Regions from separate parts of the Streptomyces sp. NPDC094143 genome, predicted to be linked through region 1. Evidence: riboswitches for the same ligand, from Rfam matches in the RefSeq annotation. Region 1 holds a riboswitch; the other holds the start of a gene.
The links. A riboswitch is a leader RNA that binds a small molecule or an ion and turns the genes downstream of it on or off. The one in region 1 is predicted to bind thiamine pyrophosphate.
Positions count from the first base shown of each region.

Region 1 (8,993 bases):
GGGTCGAGCTGCGCCCACAGCCCGCCGACCGTCCGCACGACGACCGCGTAGTTGAAGAAGACGTGCGCGAGCAGGATCGCCCACACGGTGGTGTCCAGCCGTACGCCCCACAGCTCGTCGAGCAGCCCCCCGCGCCCGACCAGCGCCAGGAACGCCGTACCGACGACGACCGTGGGCAGGACGAACGGCACGGTCACCACCGCCCGCAGCACCTGCTTGCCCGGGAACGACAAGCGCGCGAAGACGTACGCGCCGGGGAGCGCGAGCAGCAGCGTGAGCACGGTGGAGACGAGCGCCTGCCAGGTGGTGAACCACAGCACGTGCCGGACGTCGGACTGCGCCAGCACCTCCACGATCCGCCCGGGGTGCCAGACCCCGTCGGCCTTCAGACCGCGCGCGACGATCGCGGCGACGGGGTAGGCGAAGAAGACCGCGAAGAACGCGACGGGCACGGCCAGCAGACCGAGCCGCGCCGCCGCGCCCCGCGTCCGGGCGGTCACTTCAGTACGAGCGAGGTCCACGACTTGACCCACTGGTCACGGCGGTCGGCGATCTTCGCCGGGTCCATGGTCTCCGGGTCCTTCACCTGGGGCCCGTACGCCGTGAACTCCGCCGGCACCCGGGCGCCCTCGGTCACCGGGTAGACGAACATGTTGAGCGGCATGTCCTCCTGGAACTTCTTGCTGATCAGGAAGTCGAGGAGGGCCTTGCCCCCCTCGGCGTTCCCGGCGTTGCTCAGCAGCCCGGCGTACTCGACCTGCCGGAAGCAGGTGCCCTCGGCGACCCCGGTCGGGGCGGTGTCCGGCCTGGGGTCGGCGAAGACGACCTCGGCCGGCGGCGAGGAGGCGTACGACACGACGAGCGGCCGGTCGCCCTTGGCCTTCTTCCCGCCGGCCGAGCCGGAGAACTCCTCGTTGTAGGCCTGCTCCCAGCCGTCGACGACCTTCACGCCGTTGGCCTTGAGCTTCTTCCAGTAGCCCTCCCAGCCGTCGTCCCCGTACCGCGCGGCGGTGCCGAGCAGGAAGCCGAGTCCGGGCGAGGACGCGGAGGCGTTCTCGGTGACCAGCAGGTTCTTGTACGCGGGCTTCACGAGGTCGTCGAAGCTCCGCGGCGGCCGCAGATCCCGGTCGGCGAAGTACTTCTTGTCGTAGTTGACGCAGATGTCGCCGGTGTCGACGGGCGTGACGCGGTGCTGCTCCTGGTCGACCCGGTACTCGGCCTTGATCCGCTCCGATCCCTTCGCCTCGTACGGCTGGAAGAGGCCGTTGTCGAGGGCGCGGGAGAGCAGGGTGTTGTCGACGCCGAAGAACACGTCGCCCTGCGGGTTGTCCTTGGTGAGGATGGCCTTGTTGACGGCCTGCCCGGCGTCGCCGTCCTCGAGGACGCGGACCTTGTAGCCGGACTGCTTCTCGAAGGCCGCGATGACGTCCTTGGACGCGGCCCACGAGTCGTGGCTGACGAGCGTCACGGTTTTGGAGTCGCCGGACTCCTGGTCACCGCCGGACGATCCGCACGCGGCGAGCGTGCCGGCCATGCCCAGTCCGACGACCGCCGCCGTCAGCCGCTTGATGCTGGTACCCACTTCATTCCTCCTGGAGTGACCAGGAGAAGACGCGGCCCCGCCCGGGACTTCCGGGGTCCCGGGCAGGGCGCAACAGCTCGAGTGATGACCGATCTCCCTACCCAGAATGACCTGGGCCAGGTTCGGAGGGTCTGCGGCCGGTGCCGCACTCTCAGCGCTGTGGCGCTCCCCTGTCGGAATATGCAGATGTTCTTACGACGGTCAGACTACCGTTCGGTGGCGGCGAGCTGACCACACGCCCCGTCGATCTCCTGACCACGGGTGTCCCGAATCGTCACCGGCACACCATGCGCGGCGATGGCCTCCACGAACGCCTTCTCGTCCTCGGGCCGGGAGGCCGTCCACTTCGACCCGGGCGTCGGGTTCAGCGGGATGAGGTTGACGTGCACGGGCCTGCCCTTGAGCATCCGGCCGAGCCGGTCACCCCGCCAGGCCTGGTCGTTGATGTCCCGGATCAGCGCGTACTCGATGGACAGCCGGCGCCCGGACCTGGCGCTGTACTCGAAGCCGGCGTCCAGCACCTCGCGCACCTTCCACCGCGTGTTCACGGGCACGAGGGTGTCGCGCAGCTCGTCGTCCGGGGCGTGCAGCGAGATGGCGAGGCGGCACTTGAAGCCCTCGTCGGAGAACCGGTGGATGGCCGGCACGAGCCCGACCGTCGAGACGGTGATCCCGCGCTGCGAGAGGCCCAGCCCGTCGGGCTCGGGGTCGGTGAGCCGCCGGATGGCGCCGACGACCCGGTTGTAGTTCGCGAGGGGCTCGCCCATGCCCATGAACACGATGTTGCTCAGCCGCGCCGGACCGCCGGGGACCTCCCCGTCCCGCAGGGCGCGCATCCCGTCCACGATCTGGTGCACGATCTCGGCGGTGGACAGGTTCCGGTCCAGACCCGCCTGCCCCGTCGCGCAGAACGGGCAGTTCATCCCGCACCCGGCCTGCGAGCTGATGCACATGGTCACCCGGTCGGGGTAGCGCATCAGCACGGACTCGACGAGCGTCCCGTCGAACAGCCGCCACAGCGTCTTGCGTGTGGTGCCCTCGTCGGTCGACAGATGCCGCACGACGGTCATCAGCTCGGGCAGCAGCGCTTCCCGCAGCCGCTCCCGGGACCCGGCGGGGATGTCGGTCCACTGCGCCGGATCATGCGCGTACCGCGCGAAGTAGTGCTGCGAGAGCTGCTTGGCACGAAACGGCTTCTCCCCGACAGCGGCAACGGCCTCCTTGCGCTCGGCAGGAGTGAGATCGGCGAGATGCCGCGGCGGCTTCTTGGCTCCGCGCGGGGCTACGAAAGTGAGTTCTCCGGGCTTAGGCATGGCTGTACCAGTGTCGCAGATCAATTCAGGTGACCCGCCGCACCGGAAAGCGCCGGCCTATCCGCCCGTGTGCTCCAGCCGGTCCTTGGGGAGCTGCTCGTCGCGTGGGAGTTCCTCGCGGACCTGGGGGCGGACGACGAGCGGGACCAGGAGCTTGCCGACGCCGTGGCCCTCGAAGTCGACGGCGATCGTGACGTGGGAGCGGCCCTCGTCGAGCGGCTCGACCTCGCCGTGCGCCCGGGTCCGGACCGGGCCGTCGACGCCGCGCATGCCCCAGCTGTGCGGCGGGACACCGACGAGCCCCTGGTCGAGGCGCTCCGCGGACACGGCGCTCAGCTGCCACTCCGGCAGTCTCCCGGTGTCCGTGCAGTAGTCGTAGACGTCCTCGGGACGGCAGTCGACGTCGACGGTCTCTTTCACGGCGGACATGATGGCCCACCCTCGGAGAGACACCCCTGCATCGTCCCACCGGCGGCTCCGGCGGCACCCCCGCAACGGCGGCGAGCCCCCGCCCGGCACCGGACGGAGGCTCGTTCCAGGAGATCGGTTCCGTTCAGCCGGACCCGACGAAGAGGACCAGCAGCAGCCAGACGACCGGAGCCGTCGGCAGCAGCGAGTCGAGCCGGTCCATGATGCCGCCGTGGCCCGGCAGCAGCGTGCCCATGTCCTTGATGCCGAGGTCCCGCTTGATCATGGACTCGCCGAGGTCGCCGAGCGTGGCGCTGACCGCGACCGCGAGGCCGAGCACCAGGCCCTGCCACCAGGCGCCGTCGTCGATGAGGAACTGCATGCACAGCGCGCCCCCGACCATGGCGAAGGACATCGCGCCGGCCAGGCCCTCGCGGGTCTTGCCGGGGCTGATGCGCGGCGCGAGCTTGGTCCGGCCGAAGCGCCAGCCGACGGCGTAGGCCCCGGTGTCGCTGACGACGGTGAGCAGCAGGAAGGTGAGCACCCGCTCCGGCCCGTCGTCCGCGGTCAGCATCATCGCGACGAACGTCGCCAGGAACGGCACGTAGAACGCCGCGAAGACGCCCGCCGTGACGTCCCGGAGGTAGTTCTCGGGCGGTTCCGTCATGCGCCAGACGAGCACGGCCAGGGCCGTGAGCGCCATCGCCACCCACGCGCCCTCGGCACCCCGGACGTATCCGGCGACGACCATCGCGGCACCGCCCAGCGCGAGCGGCACGAGCGGCGCCCGGATGCCCTTGCGTTCGTCCAGCCGCTTGGTCAGCTCCCACAGGCCCACCACCACGGCGACCGCGACGACGCCGACGAAGACGGCCTTGACGATGAACAGCGAGGCGACGATCACCGCGCCGAGCCCGACGCCGACCCCTATCGCGGCACTGAGGTCGCGACCCGCGCTCTTCTTCTGCGGCTTGGGCGCCGGCTGTGAGGCGTCGGGCATGGGCTCCGGGTTCGTCTCGTTGCGGACCGGGGGGCCGCCCGGCGTGGCGGCCCCCCGGTCGTCGTCCTGGTTTCCGCCGTGTGCGGCTACGTCGGGCACGATGGGCATGGGGCGAGTGTGAGGCGCTTCCCGCGCATCGTATGCGGAACCCGCCGGGACGGCCCCTCGGACGTGCCCGTGGCCGTGACTCTGCACGGGCCCGTGGCCGTGACCCGGCACGGACCCGTGGCCAAGACCGGGCACGGACCCGTGGCCATGACCCGGCGCGGGTCCGTGGCCGTGGCCTTGGTCGGTGGGCCCCCAGTACCCGGCCTGTGGCGGCGCCCCCCAGGAAGAGTCGTTCATCAGACTTCGAGGAGCTCTGCTTCCTTGTGCTTCAGGAGCTCGTCCACCTGCGCGACGTACTTCGCGGTGGTGTCGTCGAGCTCCTTCTCCGCACGGCGGCCTTCGTCCTCGCCGACCTCGCCGTCCTTGATCAGCTTGTCGATGGCTTCCTTGGCCTTGCGGCGCACGGAGCGGATCGAGATCTTCGCGTCCTCGCCCTTGCCCTTGGCGACCTTGATGTACTCGCGGCGGCGCTCCTCGGTCAGCTCGGGGAACACCACCCGGATGATGTTGCCGTCGTTGCTCGGGTTGACGCCCAGGTCGGAGTCGCGGATGGCCTGCTCGATGTTGCGCAGCGCGCTCTTGTCGAACGGCGTCACCACGGCCATGCGCGGCTCGGGCACGGAGAACGAGGCCAGCTGGTTGATCGGCGTCGGCGCGCCGTAGTAGTCGGCCACGATCTTGTTGAACATCGCCGGGTGCGCACGGCCGGTGCGGATCGCGGCGAAGTCCTCCTTGGCGACCACGACGGCCTTCTCCATCTTCTCCTCGGCTTCGAGGAGGGTCTCTTCGATCACCACTTGCTCCTGCGTGTCTTGAGTAGGCCCGGCTGCGGTTCCATGTGGGCGGCGGCCGGCTGCGTCGCGTCTTCTTCTGGCACGGTTCCCGACCGGTAGGACATTGTCCATCCCCCGGCCCGGCTCCGTCCCGTCCGTCCCCCGGACGGGGTTGTTCCGGTGTCTCAGTCCCGGCTGCCGGGGTCCCCCACCAGCGTGCCGATCTTCTCACCCTTGACGGCGCGGGCGATGTTGCCCTCCGCGAGCAGCTCGAAGACCACGATCGGGAGCTTGTTGTCGCGGCACAGCGTCACGGCCGTGGCGTCGGCGACCTTCAGGTCGCGGGTGATGACCTCGCCGTAGCCGAGGTGGTCGAACTTCACGGCGTCCGGATTGGTCTTCGGGTCGGAGTCGTAGACCCCGTCCACGCCGTTCTTGCCCATCAGCAGCGCCTCGGCGTCGATCTCCAGGGCGCGCTGGGCGGCGGTGGTGTCGGTGGAGAAGTAGGGCATGCCCATACCGGCGCCGAAGATCACCACACGGCCCTTCTCCAGGTGCCGTACGGCGCGCAGCGGGATGTACGGCTCGGCGACCTGGCCCATGGTGATCGCCGTCTGCACCCGGCAGTCCACACCGACCTTCTCCAGGAAGTCCTGCAGGGCGAGGCAGTTCATGACCGTGCCGAGCATGCCCATGTAGTCGGAGCGGGCCCGGTCCATGCCGCGCTGCTGGAGTTCTGCACCGCGGAAGAAGTTGCCGCCGCCGATGACGACCGCGATCTGCGCGCCGTCGCGCACGACGGCCGCGATCTCGCGGGCGATCTTGTGCACCACGTCGGGGTCGACGCCCAGGCCGCCACCGCCGGAGAAGGCCTCTCCGGACAGCTTCAGCAGAAACCGGCCGCGTACTTTGCCGTCGTCGCTCTTCTGGGCCTTGGTGGTCATGGGGGATCCCGCCTCTTTCACGTGGTGCACATACGAAGAAGGCCATTGCCGGTGGGGCGTGTTTCGCATCCCATACGGCAATGGCCTCCTCGTCAGATCTGCTGTCGTCCGTCACCCCTGTGACGGCGTACGCGGACGACTGCTGTCGACCCTATCGGGGTCGGGCGTCGCTCGCGGTACGGACTCAGATGCCGACCTTGATGCGCGTGAAGCGCTTCAGGGTGACACCGGCCTCGTCCAGGACCTTCTGGACGGACTTCTTGTTGTCGAGCGCGTACGGCTGGCCGAGCAGCGTGGCGTCCTTGAAGAAGCCGTTGAGGCGACCCTCGACGATCTTCGGCAGGGCGGCCTCGGGCTTGCCCTCGGCGCGGGTGGTCTCCTCGGCGACGCGGCGCTCGGACTCGACGACCTCGGCCGGCACGTCCTCCTTGGAGAGGTACTTCGGCGCGAAGGCGGCGATGTGCTGGGCGACGCCCTTGGCGATCTCCGCGTTCGGCTTGTCCAGCTCGACGAGGACACCGATCTGCGGGGGCAGGTCGGGCATCGTGCGGTGCATGTACGCCGTGACGTAGCCGTCGGCGAACTGCGCGAAGCGGTCCAGGACGATCTTCTCGCCCAGGTTGGCGTTGGCCTCGTCGACGAACGCCTGGACGGTCTTGCCGGCCTCGATCTCGGAGGCGAGCAGGGCCTCCAGGTCGGCCGGGGAGGTCTTGGCGACGTGCTGGGCGATCTGGTTGGCGACGGTCTGGAACTTCTCGCCCTTGGCGACGAAGTCCGTCTCGCACTTCAGCTCGACGAGGACGCCGGAGGAGTTGTCGTCGGCGATGACCGAGACCACGGCGCCGTTCTCGGCGGAGCGGCCCTCGCGCTTGGCGACGCCCTTCTGGCCCTTGATGCGGAGCGCCTCGACAGCCTTCTCGACGTTGCCCTCGGCCTCGTCCAGCGCCTTCTTGCAGTCCATCATGCCGGCGCCCGTGAGCTCGCGGAGCTTCTTGACGTCGGCGGCGGTGTAGTTCGCCATGAGTCTGTGAATCTTTCTCGAAGTCTGGAAGATCGAAGATCTGCGGGATGCACCCCCATGGAGCCCGGGGGTGCTGTCCTTCCGCTGACCTACGGGTGAACGGCGGGAGCGGACTTCATCGCGCCCGGAGGCGCCGTGTGATGGAGTGCCGCTCCCGCCGTCAACGCGGACTGACGGGTCAGGCCTGCTCGGCCTCGGCCGGCTTCTCGTCCTCGGCCGGCTTCTCGGCCTCCGCGGCCGGAGCAGCGTCGGCGGCCGGAGCAGCTTCGGCAGCCTCGGCGGCCGGGGCGGCCTCGTCGGCCTTCTTCTCGCCCTCGAGCAGGTCGCGCTCCCACTCGGCCAGCGGCTCGCCGGCGGCCTTCTCGCCCTTGCCCTCGGTGGCGACACCGCTGCGGGCGATGAGGCCCTCGGCGACGGCATCGGCGATGACGCGGGTGAGCAGGGTGACGGAGCGGATCGCGTCGTCGTTGCCCGGGATCTTGTAGTCGACCTCGTCGGGGTCGCAGTTGGTGTCGAGGATCGCGACGACCGGGATGTTCAGCTTCCGGGCCTCACCAACGGCGATGTGCTCTTTCTTGGTGTCCACGATCCAGACGGCGCTGGGCACCTTCTGCATCTCGCGGATACCGCCGAGGGTCTTCTCCAGCTTGGCCTTCTCGCGCGAGAGCACGAGAAGCTCCTTCTTGGTCAGACCGGACGCGGCGACGTCCTCGAAGTCGATCTGCTCGAGCTCCTTCAGGCGCTGCAGGCGCTTGTAGACGGTCGAGAAGTTGGTGAGCATGCCGCCCAGCCAGCGCTGGTTGACGTAGGGCATGCCGACGCGGGTGGCCTGCTCGGCGATGGCCTCCTGCGCCTGCTTCTTGGTGCCGACGAACATGACCGTGCCGCCGTGGGCGACGGTCTCCTTGACGAACTCGTAGGCGCGGTCGATGTACGACAGCGACTGGAGCAGGTCGATGATGTAGATGCCGTTGCGCTCGGTGAAGATGAAGCGCTTCATCTTCGGGTTCCAACGGCGGGTCTGGTGACCGAAGTGGACGCCGCTCTCCAGCAGCTCCCGCATCGTGACGACGGCCATGGCCGTATCTCCTTGAATGTTCTCGGTTGTGCCGCGGATGCCGGACGGCTTCCGCGCCTGACGCCCACTGCGCGCCGTGCCACTGGGGACCGAGGGGCGCTGATACGGCCCGTTGCCGGAGCTCGTATCGGGGCGTGCGAAGTCGACCCGGTGGCCCGGGTCGCCACCAGAAGTGTACGGGACCCGCGAGGTCCCGGGTGACGCCGTTGTCCACAACCGGGCGCCGGTCCACAGGCGCGGGTGGTCACGGCGAGGTTTCGGGACGCTTTGCCCATGCGAGCGAAGCGATGTGTGCGCGTGATCACGCGCCTGGTCCTGCTGCTGACCCTGACGACGGCCGTCCTGCTGGCACCACCGCCGCCCCTGTTCGCGGCCGTCCCACCGGCCTCGAATGTCACCGAGCCGGCCGCGGACGTCACCGTCCCCGCGGTGGGGCGCGGCTGGCCGGTCGGCCTGCGCCCCCCGGTGCTGCGCGGCTGGGAACCTCCGGCGACGGTCTACGGCCCGGGCCACCGGGGCGTGGACCTGGCGGCGGCGCCCGGGGCGCCGGTTCGGGCGGTGGCGGCGGGGCGGGTGGCCTTCGCGGGCCGGGTGGCGGGCAGGGGGGTGGTCTCGGTGGAGCTCACCGGCACCGGCGATCCCCCGCTGCGCACGACGTACGAGCCGGTCACGGCGTCCGTCGAGGAGGGCGAGGAGGTGGAGCCGGGCGAGGTGATCGGCACGGTGGCCGCGAGCGGCTTCCACTGCACGTCCCCGTGCGTGCACT
Region 1 covers NZ_JBEOTZ010000030.1:67,594-76,586, forward strand. Annotated here, with positions in the region: gene ABTZ58_RS30495 (ABC transporter permease) at 1-521, opposite strand, end outside; gene ABTZ58_RS30500 (thiamine ABC transporter substrate-binding protein) at 497-1,534, opposite strand; TPP riboswitch at 1,659-1,764, opposite strand; gene rlmN (dual-specificity RNA methyltransferase RlmN) at 1,789-2,895, opposite strand; gene ABTZ58_RS30510 (SRPBCC family protein) at 2,953-3,324, opposite strand; gene ABTZ58_RS30515 (phosphatidate cytidylyltransferase) at 3,449-4,648, opposite strand; gene frr (ribosome recycling factor) at 4,648-5,205, opposite strand; gene pyrH (UMP kinase) at 5,370-6,128, opposite strand; gene tsf (translation elongation factor Ts) at 6,313-7,149, opposite strand; gene rpsB (30S ribosomal protein S2) at 7,328-8,227, opposite strand; gene ABTZ58_RS30540 (peptidoglycan DD-metalloendopeptidase family protein) at 8,501-8,993, shown strand, end outside.

Region 2 (8,993 bases), on a different contig from region 1:
GACTCCCCCCGGGGCAGCGGGTGCAGCGCGGCTGGCCGGTCACGCACTACGGGCCCGTCCCCAAGTTCCGGCCCGAGCGCTGGGAGTTCCGGGTCTTCGGCGCCACCGCCGACGGCGGCAAGCACTGCTGGACCCACGAGGAGTTCACGGCCCTGCCCCACACCAGCGTCGTGGCCGACCTGCACTGCGTCACGAAGTTCAGCATGCTGGGCGCCGAGTGGGGCGGCATCCCCGCCCGGACGATCCTCGACCTCGCCCCGCCCGCGGACGACGTCACCCATGTGATGGTGTGGGCCGAGTACGGATTCAGTTCCAACCTGCGGCTGACCGACTTCGCGAACGACCGGGTCCTGTTCGCCACCCACAAGGACGGCGAACTCCTCACCGCCGAGCACGGCTTCCCGCTGCGCCTGATCGTGCCCCACCTGTACGCCTGGAAGGGCCCCAAATGGGTGCGCGGCGTGGAGTACATGACCGCCGACCGGCGCGGGTTCTGGGAGGAGCGCGGCTACCACAACATCGGCGACCCCTGGCGTGAGCAGCGCTACTCGTACCAGGAGGAACCGGGGGACGGCCCCGACCTCTGAGGGCGTCAGCCGTCGCGCAGCTTCTTCAGCCGCTCCACGTCCGCGGCGTGCCCCTCCCTGCCGCCCGGCGTCTCGATGATCAGCGGCACGCCCGCGGTCGCCGGGTGCGTCATCAGGGCGCGGAACGGGTCCTCGCCGATGTGGCCGGCGCCGATGTTCTCGTGCCGGTCCTTGTGGGCGCCCACCACGTCCTTGGAGTCGTTGGCGTGGATCAGCTTCAGCCGGCCCTCGCCGACCGTCTCCACAAGCAGGTCCAGCGTCCGGTGCATGCCGCTCGGGCCGGTCAGGTCGTGCCCGGCCGCGAAGATGTGGCAGGTGTCCAGGCACACCCCCAGCATCGGGTGGGCGTCCAGCGCCTCGAAGTACGGGCCGAAGTCCCACGTCCGCGAGCACAGCGAGGCGCCCTGGCCGGCCGTCGACTCCAGCAGCAGGAACGGGTCGTCGTCGTGGGTCAGCTCGTCCAGCAGCGGCAACAGGTGCTCGCGGACCTGCTTCAGCGCCACGGACCGGTCCCGGCCGCCGGTCGCGCTGCCCGTGTGCACCACCACGCCCCGCGCCCCGATCTCCCGCCCCCGCCGCAGCGAGTGCCGCAGGGACTCCACCGACCGCCGCGCGGTCGCCTCGGTGTGCGAGCCGAAGTTGATCAGATAGGGGGCGTGCACGTACGCGGGGATCGACTCGGCCTCGCACGCCGCGCGGAACGCCTCGTCCTGCCGCGGGTTCCCGGCCGGTGTGGCCCAGCCGCGCGGGTTGGCGACGAAGACCTGGACGGTCTCCGCCCCCAGGTCACGGGCGTACGACAGGCCGACGCGGTGGAGGCCGCCGGCCACCGGGACATGGCCGCCCACGGGGTTGCGGGTAGGGCCGGACAGCTGACTGTTCACCCGTTCAGGGTGTCATGCGTCCGGCCGTGCCCCGTCCAGGGGCCCGGCCGTCACCTGATCTCGATCGTGATCGTCGAGCCCCTGGGCGCCGTCTCGCCGCCCTCGACCGACTGGCCCTTGACGGTGTCGCCGAACAGGCCGAGCAGGCCGCGGTCCTCGTCGACCTGGAACCCGGCGCCCTCCAGCGCCTGCCGGGCCTCGTCGACGCTGTCGCCGACCACGTCCGGCACCTCGATCATCTCGGGGCCCTTGGACAGCGTCAGCGTCACCGTGTCGCCCTCGGCCGCCCGGCCGCCGGCGTTCGGGCTCTGCTTCACGACCTGGCCCTTGTCGAACTCCGAGGAGTTGACCCGCTCGGTGGCGATCCTCACCTTCAGGCCGGCGTCCTCCAGCTCGGCCCGGGCATCGGCCTCGTCGTCACCGGTGACGTCGGGGACGTCGACCGGGCTGCCCTTGCTGACGACGAGCGCGACCGCCGTGCCCGCGCGCACCTTCGTGCCGTCCGCCGGCCGGGCCGAGACCACCGAGCCGCGCGGCACGTCCTCGCTGAACGCGCGCGTGACCATGCCCGGCTCCAGCCCGTCCTGCTTCAGCAGGGACCGCGCCTCGGCCAGCTTCCGGCCGGCCAGGGCGGGCACGCGCACCGTCTCGGGGCCGTCCGAGACGGTGATGCTCACCGCGTCGTTGCCGCGGATGCGCGTCCCGGCCTCGGGGTCGCTGCTGATGACCTGGCCGCGCTCGACGGTGTCGCTGTAGGCGTGCTCGACCTTGCCGAGCTCCAGGCCGGCGTCCGCCAGCCGGTCCTCGGCCTGGGCCTGCGTCTTCGCCAGCAGCGGCGGGACCTCGGTGAACTGGCCCGAGTTGATGTACCAGATGCCCGTGCCCAGGCCGAGCACGAGAAGGACGGCCACCACGATCGTCATCGGGCCGCGCCGCGATCCCGTGCGGCGCCTCGGCGGAGGCGGCGGGGAGGCGAAGCGGCTCGTGCGGTGCAGCTCCGCCTCGGGCGCCTCGTCCTCGTTCACCGGCAGCGGGCGCGGTGTGGTCAGCGCGCGGGGGATCACGCTCGTGCGGTCGTCGGCGTTGTCGTGTCCGGCCGCGAGCGCCTGCGGTGGCGTCGAGTCCAGCTGCTCCTCGCTCAGCCGGCCGCGTCCGTCGCGGACCTGGGCGAGCAGGGCCACGGCGTCGTACGGGCGGATCTCCGGCGTGCGGGCGGTGGCCGCGGCCACCATCTCGTCCAGCTCGTAGGCCAGGCCCGGGACGGCGGCCGAGGGGGGCGGGACGTCCTCGTGCAGGTGCTTGTAGAGGATCACGGCGGGGGAGTCCCCGTCGTGCGGCTTGTCGCCGGTCAGCATCTCGTAGAGCATCACGCCGCACGCGTAGACGTCGACGCGGGGGTCCGCCGTGCCGTTCTCTATCTGCTCGGGGGCGAGGTACGACACCGTGCCCAGCACCGTGCCCGTGGTGTTGGTCACCGTGTCCACCGCCCGGACGAGCCCGAAGTCGGCGACCTTGACCCGGCCGTCGTCCCCGATCAGGACGTTCTCGGGCTTCATGTCGCGGTGCACGAACCCGGCGCGGTGCGCGGCGCCCAGGGCGGCCAGCACCGGCTCCAGGATGTCCAGCGCGGCCCGCGGCTGCAGCGCCCCGCGCTCGCGCAGCACGTCCCGCAGCGTGCAGCCGGCGACGTACTCCATGGCCAGGTAGACGTAACCGCCGTCGGTGCCCTGGTCGAAGACCTGCACCACGTTCGGGTGGGCCAGCCGGGCGACCGACTTCGCCTCGCGGATGAACCGCTCGACGAACGAGGCGTCGACGGCGAGGGCGGGGTGCATCACCTTGAGCGCGAGGACCCGGTCGAGGCGGGTGTCCACGGCCCGGTAGACCGTGGCCATCCCGCCGACCGCGATCCGCGCGTCGACGCGGTACCGCCCGTCGAGCACCTGCCCGACCAAGGGGTCCTGAAGGGTCGTGTCCACGCAGGGGAGTCTACGAGCCGTGACCGACAGCCCTCCCCGACCGGCGGATTCGGGGCGGGACTGCAGCCGTCCTGTGACGTCTGCCCTACTGGAAGGCGGGGCGCTCCGGATCCAGCACGGCCATGCCCTCGGCCGGCGACGACGCCTCGGCGAAATGCCGCCGCGGGATCCGCCCGGCTCGGAAGGCCAGCCGCCCCGCCTCCACGGCGTGCCGCATGGCGTCGGCCATCAGCACCGGCTCCTGCGCCCGCGTCACCGCCGAGGCGAGCATCACACCGGCGCACCCCAGCTCCATGGCCAGCGCCGCGTCCGACGCCGTTCCGGCCCCCGCGTCCAGGATCACCGGCACGCGCGCGTGCTCGACGATCAGCCGGAAGTTGTGCGGGTTGCGGATGCCGAGCCCGGAGCCGATCGGCGAGCCGAGCGGCATGACCGCGGCGCAGCCCACGTCCTCCAGCTTCCGGGCCAGCACCGGGTCGTCGTTGGTGTACGGCAGCACCGTGAACCCGTCGTCGACCAGCGTCTCGGCCGCCTCCAGCAGCTCGATCGGGTCCGGCAGCAGGGTGCGCTCGTCGGCGATGACCTCCAGCTTGATCAGGTCGGTGCCGAGGGCCTCGCGCGCGAGACGGGCCGTGAGGACGGCCTCGCCGGCGGTGAAGCAGCCCGCGGTGTTGGGCAGCACCCGGATGCCGAGCCGGTCCAGGACGGACAGCACCGAGCCGTGGACCGAGGGGTTCACGCGGCGCATCGCGACCGTGGTCAGCTCCGTCCCGGACGCCACCAGCGAGCGCTCCAGCACGTCGAGGCTGGGCGCCCCGCCGGTGCCCATGATCAGGCGGGAGGTGAAGGTCGTACCCCCGAGGACGAACGGATCGTCGGCCATGGTCAGCCTCCTTGGACGGCGGTGAGGACCTCCACGCGGTCTCCCTCGGTGAGGGGCGTGGACGGCCACTGGGCGCGCGGGACGACGGTTTCGTTGAGGGCGGCGGCCACTCCCGAGGGCGATGCGGTGAGCGACTGCACGACGGTGTCGAGAGCCGTGCCGGGCCGGACGTCCCGGGGCTCCCCGTTGACGGAGATGTTCATGCGGGCTGCTCCGTGAGTGCGGTGACGGTGCTGAAGCGCTTGGGGGTGAACGGACGGGCCTCCTCCGGGAGTTCACCCGTGACCAGGGCGTGCGCCAGGGCGTCGCCGGTGACCGGCGTGAGCAGGACGCCGTTGCGGTGGTGCCCGGTGGCCAGCAGCAGGCCCTCCAGGCCGGTCGGGCCGAGCAGGGGCGCGTTGTCGGGGGAGCCGGGGCGCAGTCCGGCCCGGGTCTCGGTGAGCGGCAGCTCGGTGATGCCCGGGACCAGCTCGTGGGCGTCGCGCAGCAGCTCGTACACGCCGCCCGCGGTCACGGTGGTGTCCCAGCCGAGCTCCTCGCTGGTCGCCCCGACGACCAGCTCGCCGCTCTCGCGCGGCACCAGGTAGACATGGCTGCCGCGCACGACCGCGCGCACCGTCCGGCTCAGGAACGGCCCGTGCCGCCCCGGCATGGTCAGCCGCAGGACCTGCCCCTTCACAGGCCGCACCGGCGGCAGCACGTCCCGCGGCACCCCGGCGAGGCGTCCGCTCAGGCTGCCCGCGGCCAGCACGACCTGCCCGGCGGCCAGCGCGGTGCCGTCGGCCGTGACGGCTCCGGTGGCCCGGTCCCCGGAGACGGTGAGCCGCTCGGCCCACACCCGGTGGAAGACCACACCGGCCCGCTCGCACGCGGCGACCAGCGCCCCGGCCAGCCGCCGGGGGTCGATCTGGTGATCGCCGTCCACTCGCAGGCCCCCGCGCACGCCCGGCGCGAGCATCGGCTCCAGGCGCCGGCACTCGCGCCCCGACAGCCACTGGGAGTCCAGCCCCGACTGCCGCTGCAGGGCGTGCAGCTCGCGCAGGTGGGCCCGGTCGTCGGCGTCCAGGGCCACGGCGAGCGTGCCGCACCGGCGGTAGCCGACGTCGTGGCCGGTCAGCTCGGTGAGTTCGGCCGCGAAGTCCGGGTAGCGCCGGGCGGAGGCGAGGTTCAGACCGAGCAGGGTCTGCTCGCCGTAGTGCAGTTCCGTGACGGCGGCCAGCATCCCGGCCGCCACCTGCGCGGCCCCGCCGCCCGGCTCGGGGTCGGCCACCGCCGTGGCGAGCCCGCGCTGCGCGGCCCGCCAGGCCGTGACCAGCCCGATGATCCCGCCCCCGATGACGAGGACGTCTGAGGTCGGCGTACGCGACATGGGCGTCCAGCCCCTCCCTTCGCCGGCATGACCCGGATCAGGTTCGTACGGTCGGAGGCCGCCAGCCTCCCTCTCAGCCCGGTGCGTCCGGGCTCCCGCGAGTCTCTGCGCGCACCACCCTAGCCGGACGCCGTGGGCCGCAGTAAGGGAGCCTCCGAACCGAACCGGCCACTGAGGCGTCGTACGCGGGCCGTTTGCGGGTATCCGGACGGGAAGACCCGGGTGGCCGGGCGGGCGCTGTGGAGCAGGTCACGGCGCACGGGCACTGACTGACGCAACGTCAGCTGACTATGGTGATCAGGTGAGCGAGCAGACGCAGGAACCAGGGGCGTCCGCGCCGCGGCGCGTGGTCGTGGCGGGCGCGGGCATGGCCGGTGTGCAGACCGCGGTCGCGCTGCGGGAGCGGGGCTTCGCCGGCACGGTGCTGCTGATCGGCGCCGAACCCCACCAGCCCTACGACCGGCCGCCGTTGTCCAAGGCCGTCCTGCTGGGCAAGTCCGAGGGCTCCGCCTTCGACGTCGACTTCGAGGCCCTCGGCATCGAACTGCGGCTCGGCTGCGAGGTGCTGGGCGTGCGTCCCGGCGATCACGAACTGGACACCGAGGACGGGCCGGTGCCCTACGACGTCCTGGTGGTCGCCACCGGTGCCGAACCGGTCCGGCTGCCCGGCGCGGAGGGCGTGCCCGGCGTGCATCTGCTGCGCACGCTGGACGACGCCGAGCGGCTGCGGCCGGTCCTGTCCCGCCAGCACGACATCGTGGTCGTCGGCGCGGGCTGGATCGGCGCGGAGTTCGCCACCGCCGCGCGCGAGGCGGGCTGCGCGGTGACCGTCGTGGAGGCCGCCGGACGGCCGCTCGCCGGGGCGCTGCCCGCCGAGGTCGCCGCACCCATGGCCGGCTGGTACGCCGACGCCGGGGCGGTGCTGCGCACGCACGCGCGCGTGGAGCGCGTCGAACCCGGCGCGGTCGTCCTCGACGACGGCTCGCGGCTGCCCGCGGGCGCGGTCGTGGTCGGCATCGGCGCCCGCCCGGCGACGGCCTGGCTCGCCGGCTCCGGGATCGAGCTGGGCGGCCACGGCGAGATCACGGCCGACGCGCACCTGCGCACGTCGGTGCCGGACGTGTACGCGGTCGGCGACTGCGCCTCCTTCCCCTCGGGGCGGTACGGCGAGCGCCTGCTGGTGCACCACTGGGACAACGCCCTGCAGGGGCCGCGCACGGTCGCCGCGAACATCGTCGGCCGGGCCACGGGCGAGCCGCCGGCCGTCTACGACCCGGTCCCGTACTTCTGGTCCGAGCAGTTCGGCCGGTTCGTGCAGTTCGCCGGGCACCACGCGGACGCCGACCGGACCCTGTGGCGCGGTGACCCGTCCGGTCCGGCCTGGACGGTGTGCTGGCTGCGCGACGAGCGGCTGGTCGCCCTGCTGGCGGTGGGCCGCCCCCGCGACCTGGCCCAGGGCCGCCGTCTGATCGAGTCGGGCACGCCGATGAACCCGGTGCTGCTGGCGGACCCGGCCCGGCCGATGAAGGCGGCCGCGGCGTAGGGCCCGCGGCCCGGTGCGGCCGTGGCGCAGGGTTGTGTCCCGGTGGGGCCGTGGCGCAGGTCTGTGGCCCGCTGTCCGGGCGGGTGGCGGGCCCGGCGCGTCCGCCCGGGTGGACCGGGTCGGCTTCCGGCTGTCAGTGGCGGATGGCAGGCTTGTTTCCGTGACCGAGATTGACGCAAAGATCGATGCTCTCGTCCCAGCCTGGCTCACCCTCCCCGACATCGCCGAACAGCTCGGCGTCGAGGTGACGCGGGTGCGGCAGCTGGTCAGGGAGGGCCAGCTCATCGCCGTACGCCGCGGTGAGAACCGCGCGCTGCACGTCCCCGCCGACTTCATCGACGGGGACAAGGTCGTCAAGGGCCTGTCCGGGACCCTGACGCTCCTGCGGGACGACGGCTTCACGGTCGAAGAGATGCTGGAGTGGCTCTTCACCCCCGACCCGTCCCTGCCCGGCACCCCGGCGCAGGCACTCCGTGAGAATCGCGGCACGGAGGTGAAGCGCCGCGCCCAGGCGCTCGCGGTCTGACCGACCTCGACCGGACAACCGTCCGGCACCGCGCGAGCGGGGCCGGACCTGAACAACCGCCCGTAGGGGGCCGTGGCCCGCGAGGTCACGGCCCGGAGGCAGGCCGTGCCCGTTCGGGGCCACAGGCGCGCCCCGGCCGGCCGAGGGGCGGGCGTAGGGTGCCCGAGGCGTCATGGCGGGCCGGGGCCTTCCCCGCGACCGCACACGCACCCGTACGGCACCGACGTACCGCGGGCGCACCCCGCGGCACCGACCTTCAGGGGGACACCCATGCCCGGCACCGCCACCACCGCCCGCGCCCGGCTCGCCGACGCCCGGGTCTACCTGTGCACCGACGCCCGCGAGCGGCAGGGTGATCTCGCGGAGTTCCTGGACGCCGTGCTGGCAGGCGGCGTCGACATCGTGCAGCTGCGCGACAAGGGCATGGAGGCCGCCGAGGAGCTGGAGCACCTGGCCGTCTTCGCCGACGCCTGCGCCCGGCACGGCAAGCTGTTCGCGGTCAACGACCGCGCGGACGTCGCCCACGCCGCCGGCTCGGACGTGCTCCACCTCGGCCAGGGCGACCTCCCGGTCCCCGCGGCCCGCGCGATCCTCGGCGACGACGTCCTGATCGGCCGCTCCACCCACGCCGAGTCGGAGGCCGCCGCGGCCGCCGCGCAGGACGGCGTGGACTACTTCTGCACCGGCCCGTGCTGGCCCACCCCCACCAAGCCCGGCCGCCACGCCCCCGGCCTGGACCTGGTCCGGTACACCGCCGCCCTCGGCACCGACCGCCCCTGGTTCGCCATCGGCGGCATCGACCTGACCACGCTCGACCAGGTCCTGGAAGCGGGCGCCCGGCGCGTCGTCGTCGTACGGGCGATCACCGAGGCCGACGACCCGGGCGCGGCGGCGGCCGAGTTCGCCAAGCGGCTGCGGGAGCGGTAGCCCGGGCGGGCCCGTCACGGGACGGAATGTCCAAGGGGTGGACAGCAAGTGGACAAACAGTGCAAATCGCAGCGCCCGGTTGGGGGACCGACCGCCCCTGGCTAACCTGCCCGTATGGCCCTCGGCACCGCATCCATCAGATCGGACCACGCGCGCACCGTCCGCGACATGCTCGCGACCGGCAAGACGACGTACTCGTTCGAGTTCTACGCCCCGAAGACCCCGAAGGGCGAGCGGATGCTGTGGAACGCGCTGCGGCGGGTCGAGGCCGTGGCGCCCGACTTCGTCTCCGTCA
Region 2 covers NZ_JBEOTZ010000009.1:207,518-216,510, reverse strand. Annotated here, with positions in the region: gene ABTZ58_RS15025 (sulfite oxidase-like oxidoreductase) at 1-587, shown strand, start outside; gene ABTZ58_RS15020 (deoxyribonuclease IV) at 593-1,471, opposite strand; gene pknB (Stk1 family PASTA domain-containing Ser/Thr kinase) at 1,522-3,450, opposite strand; gene ABTZ58_RS15010 (thiazole synthase) at 3,536-4,333, opposite strand; gene thiS (sulfur carrier protein ThiS) at 4,336-4,536, opposite strand; gene thiO (glycine oxidase ThiO) at 4,533-5,702, opposite strand; TPP riboswitch at 5,700-5,811, opposite strand; gene ABTZ58_RS14995 (NAD(P)/FAD-dependent oxidoreductase) at 6,004-7,245, shown strand; gene ABTZ58_RS14990 (Rv2175c family DNA-binding protein) at 7,406-7,771, shown strand; gene thiE (thiamine phosphate synthase) at 8,042-8,698, shown strand; gene metF (methylenetetrahydrofolate reductase [NAD(P)H]) at 8,813-8,993, shown strand, end outside.
Region 2: it holds a riboswitch for thiamine pyrophosphate, as region 1 does, so the genes downstream of both, thiO (glycine oxidase ThiO) here and ABTZ58_RS30500 (thiamine ABC transporter substrate-binding protein) in region 1, are expected to answer to the same signal.